Regions from separate parts of the Natronincola ferrireducens genome, predicted to be linked through region 1. Evidence: riboswitches for the same ligand, from Rfam matches in the RefSeq annotation. Region 1 holds a riboswitch; each other region holds the start of a gene.
What was found. Region 1 has a riboswitch for cobalamin ahead of BLS22_RS10705 (energy-coupling factor transporter transmembrane component T family protein). Riboswitches for the same ligand answer to the same signal wherever they lie in the genome.
Positions count from the first base shown of each region.

Region 1 (5,740 bases):
TACCGATTAGCCCACATAACAGCGGATGTACCGAGGTAGGCGGAACTGGAATAGAAATTAGTGATACTGCAAAAAATGTTCCTGCCATTAAACTTATTTTAGGAATCTCTTCATCCTTGATTCCCTTAGCTGCAACCGCCATACTGGCTATCGATACCCCATATGATGCTACAATCACTGGGGTACTTAATACTCCATCGGCTAAATGCATAGATGGCACCTCCTAAATATTTATTAATGACTATGTCCTTCTCCTTCATGCTCTCTTATTGGCAAAATCTCTACTTTGTTTTCATCAAATATCTGCATATTGCTTTCTCCAGGAAAATGCTCAGTTACAATAGCGTAGGTGCCCTCTTCCTTTATTGTGAAATGAATATGTCCATGATCTTCAGCCATTTCAAAGGTATAAGCGTAGTCCGGCCTTGCTTCAAAAGTGCTGTCCTGTTTGATTACTTCCTTTTCAGTCAACATTAAGTGGGATGCGTGATGATCTAAATCAATAATATTACTTCCAATCTTTATAAAACCAACATCCATGGTTTCATCTTCACTTGCACCAAAATGAAATAAGTAGCTTCCTTCCTTGAACTCAAATTCTCCAATCCATTCATAATCTCCATGGTCATGTCCTTCTTCACCACGTTCCTCCTCGTCATGATCACCTTCATCATGCTCTTGTACTGGGTTCTGCTCTTCCTGTTGCACTTCCCCTACCCCTGCATTGCTTTCATTTCCTGTACCACACCCTACCAGACCTATCGTCAATAGCAAAATTAAAACCATAATCATTGAAATGTTTTTTCTCATTTCTTTTTCCTCCTTAATAAAATATACATTTTAAAGTACTAGACTTTAATAGGCAAATTTTTTACTTAGATGTTCTTTGGCTTCCCTTATATTTTGGGGTTTGTATTCACTGTCTTGGAATAAATCATACAGCATAGGCTTTACAAGACCTGCTTCTAAATAGGTCTCTTCCTTAGTTAAGACCTCCGATGCAGTTCCGCTTTTAAGAACCTTACCATCCCTCAAAATAATCACGTTATCCGCCCATTCATAGGTTAAATCCACATCATGAGTTGAAAACACAATTGTTTTTCCTTCCTTTACCCAATCATTTAGCAATTCTTTAAAATAAATCAGTGTATACCCATCCAGCCCTGAAAAAGGTTCATCACAAAGAATTATACTTGGCTCCAAAACGATTAATCCAGCTATTGCCACTTTCTTTTTTTGTCCTAGACTCAGCTGATAGGGAGGATACTCCAATAGTTCTTCAATTCGTAGGGCCCTGGCAGCTTTTCTTATACACTCATCCTTTTGCTTTTCAGGATATTTATAGTTGTCTAATCCAAACTTAATGTCCCGATAAACAGTTGTCGAAAATAATTGATGATCGGGATAATCAAATAAAAAGCCTACCTCTCGTCTGATTTTCCTAAGATTTTTTTCCTTTACATCCATATTTAATACTTCTACCGAACCTGTTTGAGGTAGGGTGATACCATTTAAATGATACAGTAGAGTCGACTTGCCACTGCCATTGACCCCTAGTATCGCAGTTTTTTTGCCACTTTCAATATCTAAACTCACATCGATTAATCCCCTGTGATTATTTGGATAAGTAAAACTTAAGTCTCTAATTTTGATTACCATCTTACACCTTCCCATCAATTATTAACACCATGGTCAAAAACAGAATTAGTATACAACATTCAATAATTAGGCCCTTATTTTTAATTTTTTCATTTCTTGACTCTCCTTGAAAACCTCTGGACTTCATTGCATTAAAGACCATATCACTGTGATGGGTACTTTTTAGGAAAAACCCTCCAATCCATTCACCAAAAATACTAAGGGATGATAGTCCTTTCCTTTCCCCCATTCCTCTACTGCTTAATGCTTTTCTACCTATCTGTACATCTTCATTGATCATATGAAAGTACCTAAAGGTAAGTGCCAATATCCTGTTAAATATTCGAGGTAAGCCGATGTTTAGTATTCCATCCACTAGATAAAGGGCTGAATGCTTAGCGACAACGGTTCCCAGTATAATAGAGGAAATTAAAATTTTACCAATAATCATTATTGTGAAATCTATATCTTCCAGGGTGTTTCTTAGTATATACCTTATTATGATGGGTAGCAGCATCAAAATTACAAAGGGCAATACTGGTTTTATCAGCCTTATAAAATATTTGCTTTTACAGATGCTGATGGAGTATACAACAGCAATCCCAGCAGTTATTGCCAATAATCTATAGCTATCTATAAAGGATATATAAAATAGAAGAATAAAAAGACTAACCATCGTATTTTCAGCCCGGATTTGACATCCTTCAAACCTAGTTTTTATTTTCTCTCACTCCATCCCTTGCTACTACTGAGCATTATTAAAACAGAACAGTATATTGACTATTTACATATTCACTGGACTAGCTTAGTACTGCCTGTATCGATGTTGAAAATTCCCAATTTAATTGTTTTATCTACTTAACATATTACCGTAGGACTCAATGAATAAATTTTTCAATATAAAAACTCCCAGCGTATACCTATATTGGTAATTGGAGACTGGGAGCATAATCAATCGTTTTGATAAATTCAAATAGACCCCCTCCATTTCCTCGTAGAGTGCATGTCATAAAGCTACAGGTAGGTCTTCTGGCTCAAGTTTCATCATCCTTCCAACCTTCCCGATTACTCAGTGGTTTTTTGAAAGAACTCCTCTTTTACAGCGGCGGGACCGCGTGGGATTTTCACCCAACTTCCCTTTTAAGTTGTTAATCAAACAGATGAACAACACCATAAAGCTTTTATTAATTTTTCATTTTTAACAATCAATATAGATATTACTTATCCATTGATATGTTGTAAACAGCGTTTCTTCTCTTTTTGTCAATATATTATCCAAATAGAAAAATCTAACCTTGAGGGTTAGATTGTTATTTTGGTTGCTTACATTCCATAATAAGACCTTTCCCTCCGAAGGTTTATTGTTATTCTATGGGTATAGGCAGGTTTCCTGGCTCGCACATCAATCTACTTCCTCACCTTCCCAAATAAATGGTGGACACTGAGGTTTCGTCCATGCATACAGTAGCGGGGGCTGCGACGGATTTTAACCGTACTTCCCTTTTATCCCCTGTAAAAGAGGCACCTAAATTCTTATTTTGTTGTCTACCTTGTATATACTGTTATTTCTACGCAATAACAGTTTAATCGATTCGATGTTAAAAGTCAAGGGATTGTGTCAAGTTACTGTAGGTTAAAAAATAGAAGATTCTAAAGTACACCACAGAGTAAACAATTAGGAGGTGGATCTTTGATATTTTATCGTATTGTAATATAAGAAATGGGAGGATTAATATTATGACACTATCTCTTTCAAAATCTAAAAATGCTACTTCGACGGGATTATACTACCATTTTTTAGAATTTATATCAATACTAAAAGGATTTTTGCTAATTTAAATTAAATTTTTATCAATTTCTTTACTGTATGGTTGTAGCTAAATCTATTACTAAGCTAGTAGATATGTTATAGACCACTGTTTCATTGATTTAACCATCTTTAAACGAAGAGAGCAAATTAGTAGTGTATTAAGTACATCGCTATTTTTACTTCTTTAACCCCATTGTTTTCTTATAGTTTTTTTGATGAAGTTTCCCGTATATATTGTTATCTATAATAATATACATAGTTACGTATCCTGGGGATACAGTGTGGCAATCGCGGGGTGATGGTTTGAAAAAGAAGGGTTTTGTCTATGGGTCTATTTTATTGACATTTGTTAATTTTCTTATCCGTTTTATTGGATTTAGCTATGATGTAATCTTATCAAAGCTTATGGGAGCTGAAGGCATTGGCTTATTTCAAATGATGATGCCGGTTCTTATGATTTTTCTTATTATTACTACTGCTGGTATTCCTACAGCTGTCTCTAAGCTAATCGCTGAATATAGTTCTAAAAATAACTATGATGCCGTTAGAAAAACTTATAGAGTAGCTGTATTCTTTACCTTGTCCCTATCCATCGGTCTCAGTTTGATCCTTATTTCATTCCGTGGATTTATTGGTTTAAGGATATTTAAAAATGAAGATGCCTTACGTTGTATTTATTTTCTTCCTCCAGCCCTCGTTTTGATTTCTATAACATCTGTCATGAGAGGCTATTATTATGGACTGAAAATGATAGGTATTGCCAGCATTTCTGAAATTGTGGAACACTTTACACGATTTGTTATTGTTATTGGCTTGTTGTATTCTATTTATCCATTAGATCCTATTCTAGGAGCCTTCATTGCCATTTGTGGGATTAGCATAGGTGAGTTTTTTGACTTGGTATGGTTGCTTTTCATGCAAAGCCGTTTTACTAAAAGACTCCCCTACACAATCCCTACTTCAATCAAGATGACCCAACTATTAAGGCAAATACTAACTATATCCGCCCCATTGACCCTGTCAGGACTTTTTCATGTTATTTTGCAATTCACCAATGCCATCTTAATACCCCAACGACTTATGGCTTCAGGATATACATATAGTGAAGCTATTGCAACTTTTGGAAGAGTCATGGGCATGGCCATGCCCTTAACATATCTTCCCTATTTCGTTACATCTGCCCTGGTCATCAATATTATTCCCAACTTATCAGAACAAGTCTTTGTGAAAAATTATAAAACAGCTAAAAACAATATCCACCTTGCTATAAAAATCACCCTATTGGTGTCTATCCCTCTAACAGCACTGTATGTTTTTTTCTCAAAGCCGTTAGCAGTTTATCTATATAGTGATCCTAAAGCCAGTGAATCAATATACCTCTTGGGTTTCTGTACTATTTTCCTAGCCATACAACATACTTTTTCAGGGATCTTATATGGTCTTGGAAAACAAAAAAATACTACAATTCATCGAATGATTGGTATGAGCCTTCAGTTCGCTGCTGTTTATTACCTTGTAGGCAATCCAAGCTACGGCATCTATGGTTATTATACGGGATTTTTCCTATGCACTTTGTCCATTTGTATATTGGATTTTTATACTTTATGGAAAATGATTAAAATGAAATACCAATATACAGATTTATTTATAAAGCCTTTTTTTGCTGCTGCTTTGATGATAATCTTGATTCTACAGACACAGCAGTGGTTTCTTTCAATAAATTTTCACCTTTCCACCAGTTTTATTTATAGTCTTATCATTGGTGGCTTAGGTTATATACTTGTCCTCTTTATTACAAAAGCAGTCCCAAGGAATTTATTGGGTATGTTATTCCGCATAAATAAATAACATTGTATCTTATTATTTATTGCAATACTTACAGTAATAAATCCCAATGCCCACAAGATGCCTAAATATCCACTAGCTAAAAAACAAGATAATTAGTTCTGTTTTTTTGCTCTCACATAACTGGACTTATGTTTGCCGTATCCGGCTCCTGAAATTTCTCAAGGAATTAATAGTAATTCGATAACAAACCAACTTCGTATTTATGAATATCAATGAGACCTAGGTCATGAAAGTATTTGTTAGGTAGTATCTGGTGGATTATGTGAACATTTGACTTCTTTTATTTTGTTTTTCTTATCTTTTTAAAAATTAAACTATCATCAGCATAAATGTCTTTACTCATCACCTTTAAATCTAACTGAATAAAAACAGTTTTTAACAATAAGGACATATATCTATCTGCTATGTCATGTTTGTCGATAGTGGGAATTCATCTTAAATAAA
Region 1 is NZ_FNFP01000005.1:4,308-10,047, reverse strand. It holds gene BLS22_RS10720 (CbiM family transporter) at 1-211, opposite strand, end outside; gene BLS22_RS10715 (hypothetical protein) at 235-810, opposite strand; gene BLS22_RS10710 (energy-coupling factor ABC transporter ATP-binding protein) at 856-1,659, opposite strand; gene BLS22_RS10705 (energy-coupling factor transporter transmembrane component T family protein) at 1,661-2,332, opposite strand; cobalamin riboswitch at 2,641-2,828, opposite strand; cobalamin riboswitch at 3,002-3,182, opposite strand; gene BLS22_RS10700 (putative polysaccharide biosynthesis protein) at 3,752-5,296, shown strand.

Region 2 (5,740 bases), on a different contig from region 1:
TCATAGGCAATTCAGGAATAACGATGATCAAATCTATTAGTCGCATAATCCAACCATCTATTTTCCCCCCATAATACCCAGCGTATATTCCCAGCATCCCTCCACCGACAACCCCAACAAAAGCCGTTACTAATCCCACCGTTAGACTAATTCTAGCACCATGACAAATTTGCGCCCAAAGATCAATTCCTAAATCATCCGTCCCCATCCAGTGGCCTTTAGAGGGTGGCTGCAGGGCAGCTCCTGATGGGATGTCGTAGGGGTGTGGAGACAGGAAACCACCAAAAATTGCTAAAATAATAAAAAACAAAAAAATGAACAAAGATAGTTTTCCTACTAAAGAAAAATATTTAACACGATTGAATATACTTTTCATCTAATTCACCCTAGGGTCTAATTTTTTATAAACAATTTCTGCTACATAATTCATTGTTAAAACCAATAAAGTCATTACTAAAAATATCCCCTGTATTAAAGGATAGTCTCGAAAAAATACCGCCTGCCTTATTAGCCCCCCAATGCCTGGATAGCGAAATACATTTTCTACTAAAACTGCTCCCCCTAAAATACCACCAAGACTTAAAAAAATTCTAGTAATTACAGGGGGTATAGCATTTCTAAAGCCATGAAGAAATAGAATTCTTGCTTTTTTTAACCCTTTTCCCTTAGCAGTTCTAATATAATCCTTTTGTAATACGTGGATCATACTGTTACGGGTTAATAAATAAAATTCCCCTATTCTCGTAACAGTTAAGGCTATCAAAGGTAGTATTGCATGATATATCATATCCCAAATTTTATCCCCCATAGAAGAGAATTCTACAAAATGACTCATACCTCCCGATAATGGAAAAAGCTTCAATTGGGCAGATAAAAAGAACAACAACACAAAGGCTACTAAAAAAGAAGGAATCTCAGATAAAGTAATAAAGAAAAAATATAAAAATTTATCTATAGGTGAATCCCTCCAGTAGGCAGATAAGCTTCCCAGAAAAACACCTATAATAGAACTGCTGATGATTGCTAAAATTACTAAAAATAATGTCCAAGGAATCCTTCCTATAACAATTGTAAGTACCTTTTCCTTATAAAAAATACTATAACCTAAATCCCCTTTAAAAATATTTTTTACATAGTTTATGTATTGATGACCTAAGGGTTTATCTAGACCATAATAGGCTTTGTATTTTTCTATGTCCTCATGGGAGAAAGCTGTGTGGACCTGCCCTTCTTCTGCCGATAAAAAAGTAAAGGGGTCCCCAGGCATCAGCCTGGGAATAAAGAAATTTAATGTTATAATACATAGAAAGGTTATAATATATTGCTTTGCTTTTGTCATTTCTGCCTTCTTAAACATAACCAAACAGCTACTTTCTTTCTAGATAAGATAATTTGCTGTGACTGACACTATGATGATCAAACATATACATCCAGCCATCATAGGTTTCAGGTCGATACAGGGTATATCCAGTGGTATTGTAAATAGGAATCATTGGAATCTCCTCTGCAATCAATTCCTGTAGTGCAAAGATAAGCTCCTTACGTTTCTCAACATTCATTTCCCTTAGTTGTTCTTCTGCTAATCTTCTTATTTCTTGATTATCATACCCGGGAATAGCATTTGTAGCAGAGGAACCGTCACTCTTTACATCAGAAGCATATCTTACCCTTAGACCATCGGCGTCACCACCCCAACCACCATGGCCGATTAAAGCTAATTCATAATCTCCGGTGGTTACAGCATTGTCCCTTGCCTTCATATCTACACTTTTAATATTTACTTCGATACCTACTTTATTTAAACTAATCTTCATTAACTCTGCAATTCTTACCTCTGGATTGCTATCCCCCACCAAGAGCTGAAGGGATAGTTTCTTGTCTCCCAGCAAAGACTTTGCCTCTTCTTCATTAAAGGTATACTTCTTTACCTTTGGGTTATGCCATATATGATCCTCTGGTAAATATCCTGCACTTCCTACAATAGCTGCACCCCTTGCCACCTTTTCCACCATTTCCTCTTGGTCTATACCATAGGCAATGGCTTGACGAATTTCCTTTTCTTTAAGCAAGGGATTTCTTTCCATATTGAAAATCAAGCGATAGCCCCAAAATCCAGGGTTTTCTAATATTGTAAATTGGCCATCTCCTTTATATCTATCCACCAAGTCGCTACCTATCCCTATAATATCTACTTGATTGTTTTCAAAGGCCAGCACAGCATCGCTTACAGGAAGAAATTGAATTTTTTCTACCCTTTGCTTTGGCCCCCAGTAATCCTCAAAGGCTGTAAATTCATAGGTGCCATGCTCTTTGCTGTAGCCCGTTAGTCTATAGGGTCCACAACCTATGACAGCTTTTTCATCATCAAAGGCTTCTGGTTCCTCTACTTCTTCCCAGATGTGCTGAGGAATAATTCTTACATCCCCTATTTTTTCTAAAATTGTTGCATTTTTTTGGGATAGAACAAACTTTATTTGATTATCTTCTAAAATTTCAATTTCTTCAACAAAGGGCTTACCCTGCATTGACACCGGGTTCCATACTGGTGAATGTTTCTCAAAATATTCAAAGGAAAATTTTACATCTTCTGGTGTAACAATCTCCCCGTCATGCCACTTTACATTTTCCTGTAGGGTAAATATGTAGGCAAGACCATCCTCTGTTGTTTCCCATTCCTTTGCCAACCAAGGAATTAATCCATCTTCATCCCTTTCTAAAAGGCTATCAAAACTCAACTGCATCTTATATCCACCAGGTCCTCTAGAATAGTGGAGATAGGGTGAAGGATATCCCCAATCCCCTCCTTCTTGTCTTATTACTACTGGTTCTGTATTCTTATCTTCCTCTACTTCATTGGCTACTGTCTCTCCAGCACTTCCCTCCTCAGTGGTAGAACTACACCCTATTAAAGAAAACACCATCATAACAATTAAACCCACTACTAATATTTTTTTCAATCCTTTAATTTTCAACATCATTACCCCCCCTCGTTATTCAACCTTCCAGATTAATACAGCTATTTTAGCTTCAGTTTTCTCTATTACCTTTCCCTCCTGCTGATGAGCTGTAAGGAAAGCTTCTATCTTTTTTATTTCCTCTTCTTTAAGGGTGTGGTTTATGTTAAACCTTTGTTTGTACAAATCAATAGTCTCTTCTAAAGACCATACATGCTCCCAGGTTCTATCAAAGTAATGGATCTCTGGATGATAGCCTAAATTCCACAATATATTAAAGATATAATAAATTTTATCTTCTCTCGATTTATTCCCATTATGTTCTCCTAAAATTTCTTTCTCTAACCTACTCCAAATTTCATCCCTACGGTTAATAAATCCACTTAAATAACAATAGCCTTTGCTGGCATCCAACATTTTCTTTAAAGTCGAGAAGTTATATACCCCCGGTGTCATAGAAGCTACAACAAGGTCAAACTTTTTTTCCCATCCATATTCATCTAAACTAATATCCTCCCAATTTTTTTCATGACATACAATATTGTCTAGACCATGTTCTTTCCCATGTTCCCCCACATATTCCAGCATCTCTTGGGATATATCCAAAGCAATTACTTCTTCACATTTTTTTGCCATAGGGATTGTATTTTTTCCAGGTCCACAACCAATGTCTAGTACTCTGTTATTTTTTTGTAGCAAATTATATTTTTCTAATAAGTCAATAACATAATTGGATTCTTCTTGTTTTTCAAAAACATCTCTATTATAGCTTTTAGCCCTTTTATTCCAAAATTCTGAGGTGGCAGAAGAACTTAATTTCTTTGGTTGCCATTTTTCTATCCAGTAGTTTAAATCTTGTTCCATCATATCAACAACTCCTTTTTTATAAAATGAAAAACCATGAAAATAAGATAAGAACCTTTTGTTCTTTTCTTTACCTTCATGGTTAACGTCAAAAAATACATGTATATCGCATTTTCTTTCCTCCCCTCCGAAGGCTTGCTTTTTTAAAATACAAGGCAGGTTTCCTGACTTATGGTTCCTCCTACTTTCTGGCCTTCTCGGTTTCCCAATGGCTTCCTCAGATTTCGTCACCAATTACAGTAGCGGGGGCTGTAGTGGTCTTGCACCACTTTCCCTTTTAACCCTTTTTAAGGGCACCTTCTATTTTTATAGAATTTTAAAAACATCACAATTCACTTTTATTATAATAAATTTTAATATTTTGTCAACTAATACATATGTAGGAAATACTATGCTAATAACCTAAATAAAGGATATAGTTTTTACAACTCCCTCGAATAATCTTTAAAGCAATCTAAACAAACCTTTTGTCCCTCCATCAAGCGTACCTTATGCTCAGGAGCCCCCTCTCCACAGGCTTCACAGGTGATGGTTTGAAATAGTCTAGCTCTTTCAGGGAGTTCAAAGGTTGGGGCTTTAAAATCAAATAAGTCCTCTACCGGTGCATTCAATAAATATGCTTGTCTCTCCTCCCTACCCATTTCTCCTTTAAAGGGTTTTGTTACGATTCTAATACTTTGATTGGTGGGTCTATGGAAAAAACTGAAGGCCTGCTTTCCTGTTCCTCTATAGATAAGGTTCCCCTTTCCAAAGCTACAGCCCAACAATACTTGAATAGCATCAACACCACAGGCATCGTTTTCTGTAACACAAACTACGTCTTCATCCTTTGAAAAATCAATCCCTAGCTTTTTCATAGCTGCTTCACTGACCTTAAATCCAATAGCTAAACCAGGACACTCATGTCCATGAAACGCTACACACTTTTCCCATAATTTTTTATCCATATTTTCATCTCCTCCAAAAAATATAGCCATGAAAACAAACTGCATCCTTCATGGTTGCAAAGTCTTCATGACTATTATTTTTGTTATAATTTTATATTGTTTAACATCCTATAAATCCATTATATATAGGGTTTTGAAATTTGTCAATTATTTGTCAATGTGTAATTTTGCAAATTTATTTTTTAAAAGTTGTATTGTTCTTTTCCCTGCGTATATTTAATTAAGAGGTGATTTATTTGCTGATTGTAGTATCAAATATGGCTACGGGATTAGGTTTATTTTTATTAGGTATGAAGTTTTTAACCAATGGTTTAAAGGAAGTGACTTCCAGTCGTTTAAGCTATGCTATCCGGAACTTGAAAATCCATCCCATCCTAGGCATTGCTATTGGCATCCTTACTACTGCCCTTTTACAGTCCAGTAGTGGTACTACTATCATTATTGTAGGCTTAGTGGAGGCCAATCTCCTGAATCTATATCAAGCTGCTGCTATTATTATGGGAGCTAATATCGGCACCACCCTTACAGCCCAGCTTATTGCATTTCAACCTAGTAGATACGTTTTTATCCCCCTCATGATAGGTCTTTTTCTTTCTCTACATAAGACCAACAGAAGGCTTCGATTCTTTGGAGAGATATTTATGGGCTTTGCCCTCCTCTTCATAGGAATTGACCTATTAAGCAAGGGGGTGTCTCCTTTAGCAAGCCTTGTTAGATTTCAAGAGATTTTATTGGAGTTTGGAACAAAGCCTATATTAGGGGTTATTCTGGGGTTCTGCACTACTGCTATTATTCAAAGCAGCAGTACAGGAATAGCAATATTACAATCTTTAGCCACAAATCATTTGATTTCTTTAACAGCTGCTATTGCTATTTTGCTAGGTCAAAATATAGGCACCTGCGTTACTACTCTTTTAGCCAGTATTCATCTCACTTCCATAGGAAAAAGAGCGGCCCTTATTCATATCCTCTTTA
Region 2 is NZ_FNFP01000001.1:1,003,610-1,009,349, reverse strand. It holds gene BLS22_RS04640 (ABC transporter permease) at 1-376, opposite strand, end outside; gene BLS22_RS04635 (ABC transporter permease) at 377-1,339, opposite strand; gene BLS22_RS04630 (ABC transporter substrate-binding protein) at 1,368-2,975, opposite strand; gene BLS22_RS04625 (class I SAM-dependent methyltransferase) at 2,991-3,821, opposite strand; cobalamin riboswitch at 3,956-4,134, opposite strand; gene BLS22_RS04620 (FmdE family protein) at 4,241-4,765, opposite strand; gene BLS22_RS04615 (Na/Pi cotransporter family protein) at 4,993-5,740, shown strand, end outside.
Region 2: another riboswitch for cobalamin. It lies ahead of BLS22_RS04625 (class I SAM-dependent methyltransferase); the one in region 1 lies ahead of BLS22_RS10705 (energy-coupling factor transporter transmembrane component T family protein).

Region 3 (5,740 bases), on a different contig from region 1:
GAAATAGAGTTTTTGAAATTTGCTTTAAGCTCTTTTGAGACTGCTTATCAAAGTGAACCCCTACCTATTGCAGGGTTAGATGAAGTATCCTTGGCTTATCTAGTTGGGGAGTTAAATAGAAAGCTACATAAACCCCAGGAAGCAGTGAAATGGTATGCTAAGGCTTTGGACAATCCAGATATTAAGAAAAAAAGACAAATTCAATTGATGGCTAGGGAACAGTGGCAAGTGGCGAGACAAGAAGGACGGGTGGAAAAAGAGGTTAAGGCCAATGCATAACCTTTATTATGCCACCAAAAATATTTTAGACTATACTGTTCACATAGCCTCCAACCAAAGAGGATTAGTAGCTGTAGGACTTGAAGAATCACAAGAAGATTTTATTGGGGAACTAAAAAAAGATTTTTCTAATAGTAGAATTGTTTATAATGAGGAAAAAAATCATCTTCCTATACAACAAATAACAGAATATTTTCAAGGTACAAGGAGACAATTTGACCTATCTTTAGATATAATGGGGACTAGTTTTCAAAGACGGGTGTGGGAAGCCCTATTAACGATTCCCTATGGAAAAGTAGTAGCCTATAAAGATATAGCTATAGAAATTGGCAATGCTAAAGCAGGACGGGCTGTAGGGTTGGCTAATAAAAAAAATAAAATTCCTATCATTATTCCTTGTCATCGGGTAATTGGAGTCAATGGAAGTTTGGTGGGCTATGATGGAGGACTGGATTTAAAGAAAAAATTGTTAGCATTAGAAGGTGTTAAAATAGTAAAGGAAAAAGTGGGAATTTAAATTCGCCACTTTTTTTGTATTCTCCTTCCCACCAGCTGCATAAATTTATAGTAGAGCTTTAAACAGATAGATAGGAGGAGATAATATTGCAAAACCCATTAAAAAAGCCTATTATTTTTATCCCAGGTTTAATGGGATCAATGGGCAATGATATTATTGATGGCACAGGAGATTGGAGCTTTGGGATGGCCCGTTGGGTCTATGAGCCTCTGATTTCTCAACTAGAGGAATCAGGATACCGCATAAATGAAGATCTATTTATTTGTTACTATGACTGGAGGCAGAAGAATCATTATATTGTAGATACCTATTTAAAGCCTATGTTAGATAGAGTAAAGGAAAAATTTCCTGATAATAAGGTGGATTTTATTTGTCATAGTATGGGAGGTATTGTGGCAAGAACATATATTCAGGGAAGAAACTACCAAGATGATGTTGATAAGCTTATTATGATAGCCACACCTAATAAAGGTAGTGTAGATGCCTATTATTTATGGTCTACTGGGAGGTTAAAGCCTAAAAGAGGAGGAAATCATTTTTATAATTTAATAGTAAGGGGTTATTTATGGATTTTACTAAAACTAATGGATGTTTCTTTTGGTACAGAAGGTCTTGAAGAAATTCAAGAAACCTTTCCCTCTATAGGAGAACTAATACCCTCACTAGATTATGGCCCTATTCTATGCTATGAAGATGGGAATGGAAGCTGGAGGACAGTACCGCTCTACTATATGAGGTATAAAAACTATTTATTAGATCATTTAAATGAAACCCTTCATTTGCTCCCCTATAAGGTTAATTATACCTGTTGTATAATTGGACATAATTTTTCCACTTCTGAGTATATTATGATAGATAAAGAAAGATTATTTAACGGTTACGAAGAAATTATCTTAGATGTAGTAGAAACTTTAGAGGGTGATGGAACAGTAACAGTAAAAAGCGGAGAATTAGAAGGGTTTCATGATCAATATTTAGAATTTAATCATCGTGATATTGTTAAACATGCTTATTCCTGTATAGAGGAAATCTATGGATTAGAAACTAAAGATAAACAACAAGATGAAGGAGGGGTGGAAGAAACAACCCTTCATATTTTATTAACAGGTTCTGCAAATATTGTTGTTATCCAAGAAGGACAAAGGATTATGGAGCTTCAAAATCAGCAATTAACAACATTATACCCCCATTTGCATGAAAAGTATCCTAACAATCATCAGTGGATTTTATTAAAGGATGTACCTAAAGGAAGCTATCAAATGAAGCTTCATAATGAAGAAGGCAAGAAGATTCATATGACAGTTATGGCTAAAGATTTAAAGAAATTACAGGAAGAGATGGAAATCAAAGCCCATCAACAAAATTATACCATTAAATTTGAAATTACTTAAGGGGTCATATTTATGACCCTGTTATCATGACAAGGAAGGCTTGAGGCACAGGTTTTTATATAATAATAGCAATACTATAGCCCATATATTCTCTACAAAAAACAAAAAATGCAAAATATGGATAAGATGCAGTTTGTTCTTATATACTATAGAAATAAAACCGAAATTCACATTTTATTATGAAAGTATTCGATGTTATCAACAAATCAACGATTATTCAGGGGGTACAAATGTGATATAATAGTATTTACTAATGATATTTTTAAAAAACCAATAGAATAAAGGGAGGTTTTGCCTATGAGAAGTTTTAAAAGGGTTATGATGTTGATTCTTATACTATGGTTAATTACCATGTATAGAAATACATCCCTTATAAATACAACAATTCAAAGGGAAGGCTTAAAGGGAAATATTTCAGGTGAAAAAATATCCTACATATACAATAACAGTATTGAGGCTATGGCTCAGAAAACAGCCATACTCAACAATATAGACCTTAATTGGAGGACGATTATAGCTAATTTCATAATAAATATTAATGATTTTATAGGAAAAAAGGACAACAATTCTTCAGTGGTACAATCCTATACTGAAAAGGAGTTTGTTGTACTAGATATCGAAATAGGTGATTCTGTAGAAAAGGTTATAGAATTATTTGGACAACCTAACCGTAAAGATTTAAGTAAATATGGTTTTGACTGGTATATATATAATGAAGATTATAGTAAGTACATTCAAATAGGTATAAAAGATGAAAAGGTGGTAGGTGTATATACTAATTCCCCTGCATGGCAGTCAAGAAGAGGAATTCAAGTGGGTAGCAATAAAGAAGTTGTTAATAACCTCCTAGGAGAACCCCTTGAATATTTAATTAAAGGAAACACCTTTTATTATCTAAGCAATCCTGAAGAAAGTGATACTTATTTAGTAGACAATTATTATGCAACAATTTTTTATGATCTCCATAATGAATATAGGGTAACGGCTATACAGTTGATAGATAAAAATATAGAAAAAGGTCTGCAGGGATTTTATGGAGAGCCTAGTGAAGAGTTAAGAGAAAGTTTTGAAAGACAGGTCTTTGATCTTACCAATGCCACAAGGGTGAGATTTGGAAAACCACCCCTCCAATGGGAGGACACTGCAAGAATTGCTGCTAGAGGTCATAGTAAAGATATGGCAAAAAGAAACTTTTTCAGTCACGATAATCCAGACGGTAAAGGTCCTTCCGATAGAATAGAAGCTCAAGGAATTTATTGGCAAAGATCTGGGGAAAACATAGCAGCTGGTCAAACCTGCGCCATATTTGCCCATGAAAACTGGATGAATTCCATAGGTCATAGGGAAAGTATATTAGGTGATTTCAAAAGATTAGGAGTGGGGGTGTATTTTGGAGGAGAATATACCATCTACTATACTCAAAATTTTTACACACCAAGATAAGTAAAATATAGGAAAAATTTACACGAAAGATTTTCTATTGATCCCCAATAGGCTGTTGCCACCTTATAAAGAATTTGATATGATGGGTATAGATTAAAATTAAATAATTTAATGCTTGGTGCTTAGAAGCTTAATAGGGAAAGTGGTGAGATGCCACTACAGCCCCCGCTACTGTAAGTGAGGATGAAAACAACAAATACCACTGGAGAATTTCGGGAAGGTGTTGCTAGTAAGAGGAGTCACGAGTCAGGAGACCTGCCAAACTGTGAAACAAACCTTCGGTGGGAAGGCGTGTTTAAAATCAATAGCATTTTGATTTTTAGCCCTTACCCAGAGTAGGGGCTTTTCTATTTTACTGAAATAATTGGGGTGAAACTATGAATAATAATTTTTTAACTTTAGTAACTGGTGGAGCTAGAAGTGGAAAAAGTAACTTTGGGGAATCTATTTTAAACAATATAGATGGTGAGATTCTATACATAGCTACTGCTCAAGCCTTTGATGAAGAAATGAAGGATCGGATAAAAAAGCATAGACAAGGTCGACCTAACAACTGGGTTACCTATGAGGGATATAGAAATCTTCATCAAGGAATTGAGGATTATAGGGGAAAGGTGGCAGGGATTTTTTTAGATTGTATTACCATTATGATAACCAATCTAATGTTGGAACAACCTATAAACTGGGATGAAGCTACAGCCAATGAAATAGATATTGTGGAAAAAAATATTCAGCAACAAATAAAGGCATTGATTACAACTGTGAAATCCTTTGGAATTCCAGCTGTTTTTGTGACAAATGAATTAGGATTGGGAATTGTTCCTCAAAATAAAATGACTAGAATTTTTCGTGATATAGCAGGAAGGATGAACCAATATATAGCAAAGGAAGCAGGAGAGGTGTATTTTGTAGTTTGTGGTATACCTAATAAAATAAAATAGGGGGTAGGATAATATGGTGGTAAAGAAGCTAGAAAAGGGTTTAATACATATTTATACAGGAGATGGGAAAGGTAAAACAACCGCAGCCTTAGGTCAGGGGACTAGGACGGCTGGCGGGGGATTAAAGGTGCTGATGGTTCAATTTTTAAAGGGAGATGATACGGGAGAGCTTTATAGCATAGAAAGACTTGCCCCTAACTTTCAATTAATACGATTTGCCGCTATGAACAAATTTTATTTTCAACTTAATGAAGAGGAAAAAGCAGAAGTAAAAAATAGTGTTAAAGAGGGGCTTTATACAATAAAAAGACATTTAGATGAAGAAAATTATAACTTAATCATATTGGATGAAATTATGGCAGTACTTTACAATAAAATTATAGCTGTAGAAGAAATAATAGAAATTCTTGATAATAAACCTGATCACATAGAAATGATTTTAACTGGAAGGAATGCTCCAGAAGAATTAATAAATCTTGCAGATTATGTAACAGAGATGAGGATGATTAAACACCCCTTTGAAAAAGGAATTTATGCTAGAAAAGGAATTGAAAGCTAATGCAAAGATTTCTACTAATCCTACAGTTTTTAACAAGAATAACAGTCATACAAAATCCACCCTACGATAAAAATTTTGAAAAAGGTATTGTTTATTTTCCTGTTGTAGGATTGGTACTGGGTTTAATATTGGCAGCTGTTTATAGAGGTTTATTATATCTACTAAGTCCTACTGTGGCTAGTATTCTAGTGATAGCTTTTTATGTTGCCCTCACGGGAGGATTGCACCTAGATGGTTTAGGAGATACCTTTGATGGCTTTTACAGTAGTCGTAGCAGAGAAACAATCCTAGAGATTATGAAGGATAGTCGTTTAGGAACAAATGGCGTTGTAGCTATTTTCTTTTGTTTAACCATCAAGATTTTTGGTATTGCTAGCCTTTCCCAGCAAGTAGGTTTTATCACCATCATGCTGATGCCGGTTTTTGGACGGTTAGCTCTTGTTTATGGCTGCTATAAAGTGCCCTATGGCCGCCAGGAGGGGTTAGGACATATATTTATAAACAGAACCACCAAGAGGGAATTGATTTATACCATCATCATAACAGTATTGATTACACTTATAGATAAAAAGTCCTTTCTTTTCATAGTCATAGCATGGGTTTTTGCTAG
Region 3 is NZ_FNFP01000003.1:86,263-92,002, forward strand. It holds gene BLS22_RS08730 (DUF2225 domain-containing protein) at 1-279, shown strand, start outside; gene BLS22_RS08735 (methylated-DNA--[protein]-cysteine S-methyltransferase) at 272-796, shown strand; gene BLS22_RS08740 (esterase/lipase family protein) at 883-2,187, shown strand; gene BLS22_RS08745 (CAP domain-containing protein) at 2,485-3,630, shown strand; cobalamin riboswitch at 3,730-3,907, shown strand; gene cobU (bifunctional adenosylcobinamide kinase/adenosylcobinamide-phosphate guanylyltransferase) at 4,008-4,571, shown strand; gene BLS22_RS08755 (cob(I)yrinic acid a,c-diamide adenosyltransferase) at 4,585-5,130, shown strand; gene cobS (adenosylcobinamide-GDP ribazoletransferase) at 5,130-5,740, shown strand, end outside.
Region 3: another riboswitch for cobalamin. It lies ahead of cobU (bifunctional adenosylcobinamide kinase/adenosylcobinamide-phosphate guanylyltransferase); the one in region 1 lies ahead of BLS22_RS10705 (energy-coupling factor transporter transmembrane component T family protein).